One region of the Sporolactobacillus sp. Y61 genome, then DNA from elsewhere that is predicted to be linked to it. Evidence: a T-box and tRNA genes for the amino acid it is inferred to sense, from the RefSeq annotation. Region 1 holds a T-box; the other holds one or more tRNA genes.
The links. A T-box is a leader RNA that pairs with one kind of tRNA and senses whether it is charged. The one in region 1 lies ahead of serS (serine--tRNA ligase), so its partner is inferred to be a tRNA-Ser.
Positions count from the first base shown of each region.

Region 2: it has a tRNA-Ser gene. The T-box ahead of serS (serine--tRNA ligase) is inferred to sense a tRNA for this amino acid. The anticodon was not compared.

Region 1 is NZ_CP159510.1:759,383-766,303, forward strand. It holds gene ABNN70_RS03825 (RimK family alpha-L-glutamate ligase) at 1-780, opposite strand, end outside; tRNA gene ABNN70_RS03830 (tRNA-Arg) at 1,386-1,458, opposite strand; gene cspD (cold-shock protein CspD) at 1,626-1,829, opposite strand; gene ABNN70_RS03840 (deoxynucleoside kinase) at 2,292-2,948, shown strand; gene ABNN70_RS03845 (hypothetical protein) at 3,018-3,164, opposite strand; partial or broken gene serS (serine--tRNA ligase) at 3,190-4,475, opposite strand; T-box leader at 4,515-4,737, opposite strand; gene pdxT (pyridoxal 5'-phosphate synthase glutaminase subunit PdxT) at 4,789-5,364, opposite strand; gene pdxS (pyridoxal 5'-phosphate synthase lyase subunit PdxS) at 5,375-6,259, opposite strand; gene ABNN70_RS03865 (serine hydrolase) at 6,457-6,921, opposite strand, start outside.
Region 2 is NZ_CP159510.1:282,369-289,289, reverse strand. It holds gene ABNN70_RS01470 (Tex family protein) at 1-1,683, shown strand, start outside; gene ABNN70_RS01465 (SprT family protein) at 1,739-2,221, shown strand; tRNA gene ABNN70_RS01460 (tRNA-Asn) at 2,378-2,449, shown strand; tRNA gene ABNN70_RS01455 (tRNA-Ser) at 2,454-2,545, shown strand; tRNA gene ABNN70_RS01450 (tRNA-Lys) at 2,788-2,859, shown strand; tRNA gene ABNN70_RS01445 (tRNA-Leu) at 2,865-2,949, shown strand; tRNA gene ABNN70_RS01440 (tRNA-Leu) at 2,972-3,057, shown strand; tRNA gene ABNN70_RS01435 (tRNA-Arg) at 3,068-3,144, shown strand; tRNA gene ABNN70_RS01430 (tRNA-Pro) at 3,149-3,225, shown strand; tRNA gene ABNN70_RS01425 (tRNA-Gly) at 3,238-3,311, shown strand; tRNA gene ABNN70_RS01420 (tRNA-Ile) at 3,330-3,406, shown strand; rRNA gene ABNN70_RS01415 (16S ribosomal RNA) at 3,564-5,114, shown strand; rRNA gene ABNN70_RS01410 (23S ribosomal RNA) at 5,296-6,921, shown strand, end outside.

The sequences.
Region 1 (6,921 bases):
CGCATTGCCATTAACTTCACAAACCGTAAGCCCATTTTCTGTAAACAGAAGATCAATGCCGCAGAACTCCAGATTCAGCGCTTTTGCCGTTCGGGTACACAGGGAAATTATTTCTTCCGTTGTTTTATAAAGTGCAGCATGTCCGCCTAACGCATAGTTTGCTCTGAAACCGGAGACGGATTTTCTCAGGACACTGCCCAGTACCCGGCCGCCCAGCACATAAACCCGGAGATCCTTTCCGAAACTTTTGTGGATGAACTCCTGACACAGAAAGTATCCCGAAGTCTTTGACCAGGCTTCGTCAAAATCGCTCTTATTTCTGACCAGAAAGACGTTCTTTCCCTGTGAGCCTTCAACTGCCTTCATTACAAACGGCTTTCCGTCAAACTGTTTACGGAGAAACGGATAATTTTTTTCCATCATATAGATCATCCCGGGTGTGGGAATTCCCGCCCGATTGAGGATCTGCGCGGTGACCACCTTATTCCGGGCTTGAAACATGGCCAGGGTTTTATTGATGACTCTAATTCCGGACTGCTCAAGCTGCGAACCGACAATCCGGTTATAACAGCGCATCACGACAAAATCCGGCTTTTGCAGCTTCCTCCCCCGATAATAGAAAACCGGTTTCTGATCCATATCAATGACCAGCTGTTCAATAAAGATAACCGCCAGATCAATATGATGTGTCCCTGCTTCCTCTCTCATCCAGTCAAACGCGTTATTGCCATATCTGTTATGTACCACGGATTCGGAATAGACTATCCATCCGTATTTCATGATGCTCACCAGCTTGTTCTCATGTTCAGTCACTAATGACTATGCCATCCACACTGTCCGTGCTCCTTTACAGTATGTACGGGCTTTTTAATAAACAATCAGGAAGAGATGCCTGTTTCTCAAAAAAATCCGGGTTTTCGACTTTCTACGAGCATAGCACACCGGCCAGGCTGTGTCGATAAACTGACGGATTCTGAAGATACGGATTCATCCCTGCCTGTTCGAGCATTTTCACAGATCAGTAACCTGTATAAAATCTTCTTTTTCGGCAGAAGGTTCCACGTGTAACATATGTGCCCGTATACAGACTTTTTCGCTTTCCCCGTCAGCCATCTTCAGGGCAGGGGAATAATTTTACATTCGGCGCTTTCTGCACGGCTTTATCCTGAAAGCCTGGGAGTCGGCAAATTTGCCGTGTCCCCTCGCTCTAAAAAAAGTGTACTCAAATTTGAGCCGTCGCATTTCCGATAGATCGTTGCATCTTTTACCCGTTATAATCGCTTTTTCAAACTAAAGGGCACCATTCAGGCACCAGTTATCATGCCAGATCAACAAAAGGGATCCGATCAAACGACCGAATCCCTTAATTTAAAAGCATTTTTTAATGGCCCTGGGGGGAATCGAACCCTCGACGCACGGTTTAGGAAACCGACGCTCTATCCACTGAGCTACAGAGCCAAATCTCTGACGCCTTTTTAAGCGACATTCTATATTATACAAAAAGATGAAGGCTTTGAACAGGGCAGGCCATCCTTCATTGAGAATTTTATTAAAAAAACAGTGCATAATAAAAGCAGCCCTTTTTTAGAGAGGACTGCTTCCGTATCACCGGCTATGGCCGAAGATCACAGTTTTACGACGTTTGCTGCCTGAGGTCCGCGGTTGCCTTCAACGATGTCGAATTCAACTTCCTGACCTTCTTCAAGCGTCTTGAAACCGTCGCCTTCGATTGCAGAATAATGTACGAATACGTCATTTCCGCCTTCAACTTCAATGAAGCCGTACCCTTTTTCTGCGTTAAACCACTTTACTTTACCGTTCTGAGCCATAGTATAGCTGCCTCCCTAAAACCTTGCGCTGCCCGCGCGTGAAATAAAACCATCCACCATCTAACACATAATCAGATTACATGAAAACAGACCCCTCCAGAAGTAAAAACTACTACACTTCAGGGAAGGGTCTTCATTCTTACGTCCAGATCTTATATTAAGTAGTAAAATGGTTTATTAAAATATAACACATCTCCCATAAAGTGTCAAGCTTTACAGGATCATTTGAAAACGGAAACGAACCTTCTATATCGCGATTTTACGATATGATGCTTTCATCCGCTTCTGCCAGTTCCATTTTACCCGCTTTATTATTTTTTATTCACTGACCCGAATTCTTTAAATTTTTGTTCGCTTTTCAAACCACTTCTGTCATGATAGACTTAATGGAAATGTAAATGATCTTGTTAGGCAGCCGCTTCCTGACGGCTATTTTTATTTCAGAAAGGCGATTGATTTTTTATGGAAGAAACGCGTGTACCGTCAAAATGCCTGATTACCGTTGCCGGAATGGTCGGTATTGGTAAAACAACGTTCACTAAAGCCCTTGCCCATAAGCTGCATTACCATACTTCACTTGAAAAAGTGGACGGCAATCCATATCTTGATGCCTTTTACAGGGATTTCAAACGATGGGTTTTCCAACTTCAGATCTACTTCCTCGGGGAGCGGTTCAAGGAGTCGAGACGAATCGAAGAATCACCATACGGATTTGTCCAGGACCGTTCGATTTATGAAGACACCGATATTTTTGCCCGAATGCACTATGAAAAGGGGAACATGTCCAGGGCAGACTATCGTACATATACCAGCCTGTTTGAAGCGATGGTCATGACGCCTTACTTTCATCATCCGGACCTTCTGATCTACCTTCGCGGATCACTGGATGCGACAATCCGGCGAATTAACAGACGCGGGCGAGGGCTGGAAAAAGAAACGCCGGTCAGTTACTGGACCGAGATGCATCAGCGCTATGAAAAGTGGATCAGTCATTTCAACTCCTGCCCGGTGCTTCAGATCGATATTGACGATTATGATCTCGTCGGGGATCCCAATTCATTCAGCCGCATCATTCCCCAGATTAAAGACAAACTGGCCAGCGGGGCGGTGAATCGCTGAAATTTTATACCTTTTGATAGGTACAAAAAGCGCGGGATCACCATTTATGCTCCCGCGTTTTTTCATGGTCTATTTTTTATTGCTGCTGTCTTTTTCTTTCACTTTTTTCTTTGCCGTCATTTCCTGCTCTGCTTTTTTCGGATGGAGGGTAATCCCCATATCCTCGATCATTCGTGTCAGTCTGGTCTCAGTATCAACTTTCTGATGAAAGGGCATGTTTTAAAACCTCCCGGACATGGAATTAATTCACAGGCCTGATCACATCATGATTTCTCATGTAGGGACGCAGGGCTTCAGGAATGACTACACTGCCGTCTTCCTGCTGGCAGTTCTCAAGAATGGCTGCAACGGTGCGTCCGACGGCGAGTCCTGAACCATTCAGCGTATGCACATATTCCGGTTTTGCTTTTGGCGCACGCCTGAAGCGGATATTGGCCCGGCGCGCCTGAAAATCTTCGAAATTGCTGCAGGAAGAAATCTCACGGTACGTATGCTGACTCGGAATCCAGACTTCAAGATCGTATTTTTTGGCAGCAGTAAAACCAAGATCGCCGGTACAGATGCTGACAACCCGGTATGGGAGGTTCAGTCTTTTCAATACATCTTCGGCATGACCGGTCAGTTTTTCCAGTTCATTGTAAGAGTCTTCCGGTTTGACGAAGCGGACAAGCTCGACTTTATTGAACTGATGCTGACGGATGATCCCGCGCGTATCACGGCCGGCTGATCCCGCTTCGGAACGGAAGCAGGCGCTGCATGCCGCATACGCAATGGGCAGCTGGTCTCCGCTCAGAATCTCATCACGATAATAATTCGTCACAGGAACTTCAGCTGTAGGGATCAGAAAATAATCTCTTTCGTCAGCGATCTTAAAGGCATCTTCTTCAAACTTCGGCAATTGCCCGGTACCTGTCATGCTGTTACGATTAACCATATAAGGCGGCATCATCGTCGTGTAGCCGTGTTCATCTTCATGAAGATCCAGCATGAAACTGATCAGCGCACGTTCCAGTCTGACGCCGAGCCCCTTATAAAAGACAAACCGGCTGCCCGTCACTTTCGCTGCACGCTCAAAATCAAGAATATCAAGACGGGTTGCGATATCCCAGTGCGGTTTCGGCTCATAACTGAATTTTCCCGGTTCCCCCAGAAGCGGATAGGCTTGTTGTCATGCTCATCTTTACCGACCGGAACGCTCTCATGCGGAATATTCGGTATGGAGAGCATGACTTCGTGAAGGGCACTTTCCACCTGATTCAGTACCCCATCCAGCTGCTTAATTTCCGAACTGACTTTGCGCATAGAGGTAATTAAATCTGAAGCGTCTTCCCCGGCCCTTTTTTTGGCAGCCACCTGGGCCGATACTTCATTTCTCTTTGCCTTTAATACCTCTGTTCGGCTGATCAGATCCCGCCGCTTCTTATCGAGCTTCGGAAACTTCCTGAAATCAGCGAGATCCTCTCCGCGTTTGTCCATCTTCTTTTTAATCTCATCATAGTGATCACGTAAAACTTTCATGTCCAGCATGTGTTTTTCCTCCTGATAAATAAAAATCCCGTCCCAAAAATCAGGGACGGGATTTAACCCGCGTTGCCACCCAAATTGCCGAATTGAACGCTGACGTTCATCCAGCCACCTTAATCATGATAACGGATTTGATCCGCACAGGCATCTTAAGCCTGCTTCACTCTCTGGGATGGATTCATGAGTCATCCTTTACCGCTTCTCATCTCCTGCGGCTCTCTGAAAAAGGATGATGGTCACTACTAATTCCCATCATCAAGTCTGCTTTGGTTTACTTACTAAGAATTTACAATAAACTCTGTAAAAATGCAAGCATTCACCGAGATTCTTCCACAATATTGACAAAATATCGATGCATGCCCCGGTCGGCGGTAAGTTCCGGGTGAAAAGCACAGGTCAGAAAGCGACCCTGCCGGCAGGCAACAATATGTCCTTTATAAGTGGACAGCACTTCCACCTGATCCCCGGCACTTTTAATATAGGGCGCCCGGATAAATACGCCGTTATAATGTTCACCGACGTGTTTAATATTCAATTCCGCTTCAAAACTGTCCACCTGTCTGCCGAAAGCATTTCTTTTCACGTCAATGTCGAGAAGCCCCAGATGGGGACCTTCACGTCCTTCAATTTTTTTGGCCATCAGAATCAGACCGGCACAGGTACCGAAAACAGGACGGGTCTGAGCATACGTTTTTATGGCTTCAAAAAGACCATATTTATCCATCAGCCGGCGCATCGTTGTACTTTCTCCGCCCGGAAGCACCAGACCGTCAAGCCCGTTCAGATCCTCTGTATTTTTGACGGATACGCCTTCCGCCCCGGACTCCTTCAATGCCTGGATATGTTCACTGACGGCCCCCTGAAGCGCGAGAACTCCAATTCTTAATGTCATGACCTTCACCTCATTCTCCGCGATCCTGCATGCGGTCTGCCGGCTGAAGCGTGCCCATATCAATGCCCTTCATTGGTGCACCCAGACCTTTTGACAGCTCGGCAATCCGTTCATAGTCCTGATAATAAGTGGTTGCTTCGACAATGGCACGTGCAAATTTAGCCGGATTTTCCGACTTGAATATGCCGGATCCGACGAAGATACCGTCTGCTCCAAGTTCCATCATCAGCGCCGCATCGGCAGGTGTTGCCACACCGCCGGCAGCAAAGTTGACGACCGGAAGACGCCCGGCTTCTTTGATCTGCAATAATATTTCATAAGGGGCACCCAGTTCCTTCGCATAAACCATAATCTCATCCGGAGACATGCCAACAACTTTACGTACCTGACTGTTAACCAGACGCATATGCCGTACCGCTTCCACAATATTTCCGGTTCCAGGTTCGCCTTTCGTCCGAAGCATGGCTGCGCCTTCTCCGATTCTTCTCGCAGCTTCACCCAGATCACGGCAACCGCAGACGAATGGGACGGTGAATGCTTTTTTATCTATATGAAAGACATCATCTGCAGGTGTCAGCACTTCACTTTCATCGATATAATCCACTTTCATTGATTCAAGAACGCGCGCCTCAACAATATGGCCGATCCGCGCTTTGGCCATCACCGGAATCGTCACCGCATGCTGAACCTCTTCAACAATTTTCGGATCTGCCATTCTAGCGACTCCACCGGCTTTTCGGATATCTGAGGGCACCCTCTCAAGTGCCATAACAGCAGTTGCTCCTGCCTCCTCCGCTATTTTGGCCTGCTCGGCATTGACCACGTCCATGATCACGCCGCCTTTCTGCATTTCAGCCATGCCTCTTTTTACTTTTTCTGTTCCCCTCTGGCCCATGACTAACCCTCCATTAAAATCTTTATTGTTTATTAGCTATTATAAGGCTACTGTTATCTCTGGTAAACCACTGTGTTTTCGTGTGTATTGCAGAATAATGCAGGGCATCTGCCAATTGAACAGGTCGGCACACGACTGTAAGAAAAAGAGCCAGTCCCGGTCAGGTTGCTGGCTCTGTAAATATTACCCGTTTCGCCTTAGAAAAGTCCGGCGATCCATGAAAAGATTCCTGCAAAAAAGTTTCCGATACCCTGGAACATACGTACAATCCAGCTGCTTTTTTCCACCCCTTCGGCAGCGACAACCGGTACCTGGTTATTCTCCTTATAGAGATGTCCGTATGCACCGTCTGTTGCAGAAAGCGTCGCATAGCCTATCTTCTGGCCCTTTTTAACCGGAGCTTCGAGCTGTCCGTCTCTATTCAGCAGTGACTTGTTGAGCGTCACTTTGAAACGGGGATTTGACTCTTCGCCATTCCGGGCAGTCAGGTTCACAGATTGACCAAATGCCGCTCTGACAGAATCTTTTTTGCCATTATTGACTTTAACAGCCTTCTGACCTTTCACGACCTGATTTTTTTTGGCAATCGTTTTCTCTGAAAATTGCTGATAGCCGTAATCAAACAGGGCCCGTGTCTGCCCAAAACGTTCATTTTCGGATGG
Region 2 (6,921 bases), 480 kb from region 1:
CTTGCCGAACGGCTTTCAGAAAATGCTGAGCTTCGTGCACTGGCGCGCCGGGAGATTTTTGAAAAAGGCGTGATCGCGACCAGCCCGGGAAAGAACCAGGCTAAGGACAGTAAAAAGGTCTACGAAATGTATTATCAGTATCGGGAACAGGCCAAATGCATGGTTCCGCATCGGATACTCGCTGTCAATCGTGGAGAAGCGCAGGGAATCCTGCGTGTCTCAGTTGATGCCTCGATGGATAACCTGATGAAAACCGCGTGCCGGCTCCTGATCAGAAACCGGAAAACAAGCGCTGCCCGTTATCTGACCGAAGCTGCGGAGGACGCCTGCAAACGGCTGATTATCCCTGCTGTAGAGCGGGAACTCAGGCAGGAGCTGACGCAAAGGGCGGAGCAGCAGGCGATACATATCTTTTCGGAAAATCTTCGTGGACTGCTTATGCAGCCCCCAATGAAAGAAAAGACGATTCTCGGTGTGGATCCCGCCTACCGCACCGGCTGCAAGCTTGCTGTTGTGGACCCTGCAGGAAAACTGATGGACGTATCCGTGATTTATCCTACGCCACCGAAAGAAGAGCGGACTGCGGCCAGACGGAAGGTTCTTTCGTTGATTCAGACCTATGATGTCGATCTGATTGCCATCGGAAATGGAACGGCATCCCGGGAAACGGAATCTTTCATTGCGGAGACCCTTAAGGAAATGCGTGACAGAAAAATTTTTTATATCATGGTGAATGAGGCGGGAGCAAGTGTCTATTCGGCCTCTACTCTGGCGCGGAAAGAATTCCCCAATCTGCAGGTTGAAGAGCGCAGTGCTGTTTCTATTGCAAGGCGGCTGCAGGATCCGCTTGCAGAACTTGTCAAGGTTGACCCGGAATCCATCGGTGTGGGTGAATACCAGCATGACGTGCCGCGAAAAATACTGAGTGAATCACTCCGGTTTGTGGTTGAAACTGTGGTAAACAGAGTGGGTGTCAATCTTAATACAGCTTCAGCTGAACTTTTGAAGTATGTCGCGGGATTGTCCCGGACAACTGCAGAGAATATTATCCGGGTGCGAAACAAACTGGGCCGTTTCCATTCACGCCGGCAGTTGAAAGATGTGCCGCGTCTGGGACCGCGGACGTTCGAACAATGCGCCGGCTTTCTCAGGATAACCGGCGGAAGCGAACGGCTCGACGGAACTTCAATTCATCCCGAAAGTTACGATGCAGCCAGAAAATTTCTCGGGACTGTAGGCCTATCAGCGGAAGCCCTCAATAAGGAGTCGCTGAGGAGAAGGATAGGGCAGCTCGATCTTTCTCGGGCCGCAGCGCAACTTGCCATTGGGGAACCGACATTGCGTGACATCATTGAAGCGCTGTGCCGCCCCGGGCGTGATCCGCGTGATGAAGCGGATCAGCCGCAGCTGCGGGCAGATGTTCTGAAACCGGAAGATCTGTATAAGGGCATGCGACTGGAAGGTACTGTGCGTAATGTAGTCGACTTCGGAGCTTTCGTTGATATTGGTCTCAAACAGGACGGACTTGTTCATATTTCAAAACTTGCCGGACATTTTGTCAGACATCCGCTTGATGTCGTCCATGTCGGACAGGTAGTGACTGTCTGGGTGGACAGTGTTGACCTTGAGAAGGGCAGAGTGTCGCTAAGTATGATTGACAACAGAACGACTCCTGCCACATAATAAACTATCAGCACGCACCTGATGCGGCATTAATTCACCGTCGGAGGCAGACCCAATGACAGATGAGGAACTTCAGAAACTGGTACAGCAGATTTCTCTGAAAAGTTTTCACCGCCCTTTTGTCCATAAGGCCGTCTTTAATCCCCGCCTGAGGACAACAGGTGGACGCTATTTACTGAACAGTCATTATCTCGAATTTAATGTGTTGCAGCTTCAGTATTTCGGCCTGGACGCCTTTGTAAAAATCATCAAACATGAGTTGTGTCATTACCACCTCCATCTGAGTGGACGGGGTTACAGGCACAGGGATGCGGATTTCAGGCAACTCCTGAAAAAAGTCGGAGGCTCGCGTTTCTGCGGTTCGATTCCGGGGACAGGAAACCATTCGGTGCTGCACTATACATACCAATGTAAAAACTGCGGGGCCCTTTTTTCCAGAAAAAGACGGATGGATCCCCGCCGATACAGGTGCGCGTCCTGTGGCGGGAAGATTCAATTCGTTAAAAAAGAGCTTCCGGGAAAATACGGGAAAGGGTGAAATAAATAAAAAAAGGGTTGACGCGTTCTCTCCTTTTGTGTTAAATTATTAAGGTCGTCAAAAGGACAAGGCAACCCTGAGGCTTGTTGAACGACGTTGACAGGTGGACTTAAGTTGTGTATAATTTCATTTGACTTTGCAAGAAAAAACACTTATTCCACAGTAGCTCAGCGGTAGAGCAATCGGCTGTTAACCGATTGGTCGCAGGTTCGAACCCTGCCTGTGGAGCTATGGAGAAGTACCCAAGCTGGCTGAAGGGGCTCCCCTGCTAAGGGAGTAGACGGTGTGAATCGTGCGAGGGTTCGAATCCCTCCTTCTCCGCCATTTTTAATTGTGACCCGTTCGTCAAACGGTTATGGCACCATCTTATTAATGGGTCGCGGGTTCAAGTCCCGCACAGGTCACTGAAAAAAATACCATTGACTGATTTCATAGATGTGCGTTAAACTTCAGAGATGGGTAATGTACAGGATATAGCGATGATAAAGCGCAACGGCTTCTGGCTTCTATATAAAAGCTTGTGTGATTCCTATCGTGTTCCAGATGAGACAGTCGCTTCTTAATGTGAGCCACTAGCTCAGGGGTAGAGCATCTGACTTTTAATCAGAGGGTCGAAGGTTCAAATCCTTCGTGGCTCATTTTAGCGGGTGTGGCGGAATTGGCAGACGCGCTAGATTTAGGATCTAGTGTTTTGCGACGTGGGGGTTCGAGTCCCTTCACCCGCACCATATTCAAAAATTTAATAGTTATGCGGTCGTGGCGGAATGGCAGACGCGCTAGCTTGAGGGGCTAGTGGAGGAAACTTCGTGGAGGTTCGAGTCCTCTCGACCGCACCAATTTTATTATGCGCCCTTAGCTCAATTGGATAGAGCGTCTGACTACGGATCAGAAGGCTGGGGATTCGAGTTCTCTAGGGCGCACCATTATCGGGAAGTGGCTCAGCTTGGTAGAGCATCTGGTTTGGGACCAGAGGGTCGCAGGTTCAAATCCTGTCTTCCCGACCATTCATCTTTTTTGCGGGTGTAGTTTAGTGGTAAAACAAGAGCCTTCCAAGCTCTGGTCGTGGGTTCGATTCCCATCACCCGCTCCATATTTTCTTTTATAATGTGGGCCTGTAGCTCAGCTGGTTAGAGCGCACGCCTGATAAGCGTGAGGTCGGTGGTTCAAGTCCACTCAGGCCCACCATTATTTTTGCTTTTTATTCTGGAATGTTCCTTGAAAACTGAACAAAAGCCAAGCGTGATTTAAGGGGTTTATCCCCTGATCAATTCAATTTGCTATGGATCTGATGAACGAAAAAGACTGACCCGGATGCCGAAAGGGATCCGGAAGAAGCAACACTTTTTTGGAGAGTTTGATCCTGGCTCAGGACGAACGCTGGCGGCGTGCCTAATACATGCAAGTCGTGCGCACAGAGGGGAGCTTGCTCCCTGAGGTGAGCGGCGGATGGGTGAGTAACACGTGGGCAACCTGCCGGTCAGACTGGGATAACTGTGGGAAACCGCAGCTAATACCGGATGATCCTCCGCACCGCATGGTGCGGAGCTGAAAGATGGTTTCGGCCATCACTGACTGATGGGCCCGCGGTGCATTAGCTTGTTGGCGGGGTAACGGCCCACCAAGGCTGCGATGCATAGCCGACCTGAGAGGGTGATCGGCCACATTGGGACTGAGACACGGCCCAAACTCCTACGGGAGGCAGCAGTAGGGAATCTTCCACAATGGACGAAAGTCTGATGGAGCAACGCCGCGTGAGCGAAGAAGGTTTTCGGATCGTAAAGCTCTGTTGCCGGAGAAGAACGGATGCGGGAGGAAATGTCCGCGTCGTGACGGTATCCGGCCAGAAAGCCACGGCTAACTACGTGCCAGCAGCCGCGGTAATACGTAGGTGGCAAGCGTTGTCCGGAATTATTGGGCGTAAAGCGCGCGCAGGCGGCTTCTTAAGTCTGATGTGAAATTCTGCAGCTCAACTGCAGGCGGGCATTGGAAACTGGGGAGCTTGAGTACAGAAGAGGAGAGTAGAATTCCACGTGTAGCGGTGAAATGCGTAGAGATGTGGAGGAATACCAGTGGCGAAGGCGGCTCTCTGGTCTGTTACTGACGCTGAGGTGCGAAAGCGTGGGGAGCGAACAGGATTAGATACCCTGGTAGTCCACGCCGTAAACGATGAATGCCAGGTGTTAGGGGGGTCCAACCCCTTAGTGCTGAAGTTAACACATTAAGCATTCCGCCTGGGGAGTACGGCCGCAAGGCTGAAACTCAAAGGAATTGACGGGGGCCCGCACAAGCAGTGGAGCATGTGGTTTAATTCGAAGCAACGCGAAGAACCTTACCAGGTCTTGACATCCTTCGACCGCTCGAGAGATCGGGTTTTCCCCTTCGGGGGACGAAGTGACAGGTGGTGCATGGTTGTCGTCAGCTCGTGTCGTGAGATGTTGGGTTAAGTCCCGCAACGAGCGCAACCCTTGACCCTGGTTGCCAGCATTCAGTTGGGCACTCGAGGGTGACTGCCGGTGACAAACCGGAGGAAGGTGGGGATGACGTCAAATCATCATGCCCCTTATGATCTGGGCTACACACGTGCTACAATGGGCGGTACAAAGGGCAGCGAGGCCGCGAGGCTGAGCCAATCCCATAAAGCCGCCCCCAGTTCGGATTGCAGGCTGCAACCCGCCTGCATGAAGCCGGAATTGCTAGTAATCGCGGATCAGCATGCCGCGGTGAATCCGTTCCCGGGCCTTGTACACACCGCCCGTCACACCACGAGAGTTTGTAACACCCGAAGTCGGTGCGGGAACCTTTATGGGCCCAGCCGCCGAAGGTGGGACAAATGATTGGGGTGAAGTCGTAACAAGGTAGCCGTATCGGAAGGTGCGGCTGGATCACCTCCTTTCTAAGGAAACGATCGATAGCGAAACGTTTGGGCTTTTGTTTGGTTTTGAAGGAGTCATTCCTTCAATACCCGGCGTGCCGCAGGGCACGCGGGACGATCCTTGAAAACTGGATAACGAAAGATACAGAAAACACGTCAAGAATTCCATTTTGTCCAGGATACAATCAATGATTGTGTCGGTGGTTAAGTTTTAAAGGGCACACGGTGGATGCCTTGGCACTGGGAGCCGATGAAGGACGGAACGAACTTCGATAAGCTCCGGGGAGCTGTAAGTGGGCTTTGATCCGGAGATTTCCGAATGGGGAAACCCCCTGTCCTGACGGACAGGATGACGCACTGAATTCATAGGGGCGTCAAGGCAGACCCGGGGAACTGAAACATCTCAGTACCCGGAGGAAGAGAAAGCAAATGCGATTTCCCGAGTAGTGGCGAGCGAAAAGGAAACAGCCCAAACCAGGGGGCTTGCCCCCTGGGGTTGTAGGACACTCCGCATGGAGTCAGAAAAGCGCGTTTCAGGCGAACGGCCTGGAAGGGCCGGCCGAAGAAGGCAAACGCCCTGTAGCCGAAGAGGCGCGCTCTCCGGAGTGGATCCTGAGTACGGCGGGACACGAGAAACCCCGTCGGAAGCCGGGAGGACCGTCTCCCAAGGCTAAATACTCCCCAGTGACCGATAGTGAACCAGTACCGTGAGGGAAAGGTGAAAAGCACCCCGGAAGGGGAGTGAAAGAGATCCTGAAACCGTGTGCCTGCAAGTAGTTGGAGCCCCTTCGGGGGTGACAGCGTACCTTTTGTAGAATGGACCGGCGAGTGGCGATTCTGAGCAAGGTTAAGCCGGAGAGGCGGAGCCGCAGCGAAAGCGAGTCTGAAGAGGGCGAATGAGTTCAGGGTTGCCGACCCGAAACCGTGTGATCTACCCATGTCCAGGGTGAAGTCCAGGTAACACTGGATGGAGGCCCGAACCCACGCATGTTGAAAAATGCGGGGATGAGGTGTGGGTAGGGGTGAAATGCCAATCGAACACGGAGATAGCTGGTTCTCCCCGAAATAGCTTTAGGGCTAGCCTCGGAGAAAGAGGTCTGGAGGTAGAGCACTGATTGAATAAGGGGTCCCCACAGGATTACCGAGTTCAGTCAAACTCCGAATGCCAGACGCTCAGGCTCCGGGAGTCAGACGGCGAGTGATAAGATCCGTCGTCGAAAGGGAAACAGCCCGGACCGCCGGCTAAGGTCCCTAAGTTTGCGCTGAGTGGGAAAGGATGTGGCGTTGCCCAGACAACCAGGATGTTGGCTCAGAAGCAGCCACCATTTAAAGAGTGCGTAATAGCTCACTGGTCGAGTGGCGCCGCGCCGAAAATGTAACGGGGCTAAGCGCAGCACCGAAGCCGCGGATGACTCTTTCAGAGTCATGGTAGGGGAGCGTTCCAGAGGCCGGGAAGGTCTGCCGGAAGGCAGGCTGGAGCGTCTGGAAGTGAGAATGCCGGTATGAGTAACGAAAAGAGGAGTGAGAATCTCCTCCGTCGAAAGCCCGAGGGTTCCTGGGGAAGGTTCGTCCGCCCAGGGTCAGTCGGGGCCTAAGCCGAGGCCGAAAGGCGTAGGCGATGGACAACAGGTGGATATTCCTGTACCGCTGGAACACGTTTGAGTGAAGGGGGGACGCAGGAAGGCGAGGTCAGCGCACGGATGGAAGCGTGCGTTCAAGCCGCGAGGCCGGCAGCGAGGCAAATCCCGCTGCCTGAGGCCGGACGGTGATGAGGAGGGAAATTTAAGTACCGAAGGGCCACAACCTACACTGCCTAGAAAAGCCTCTG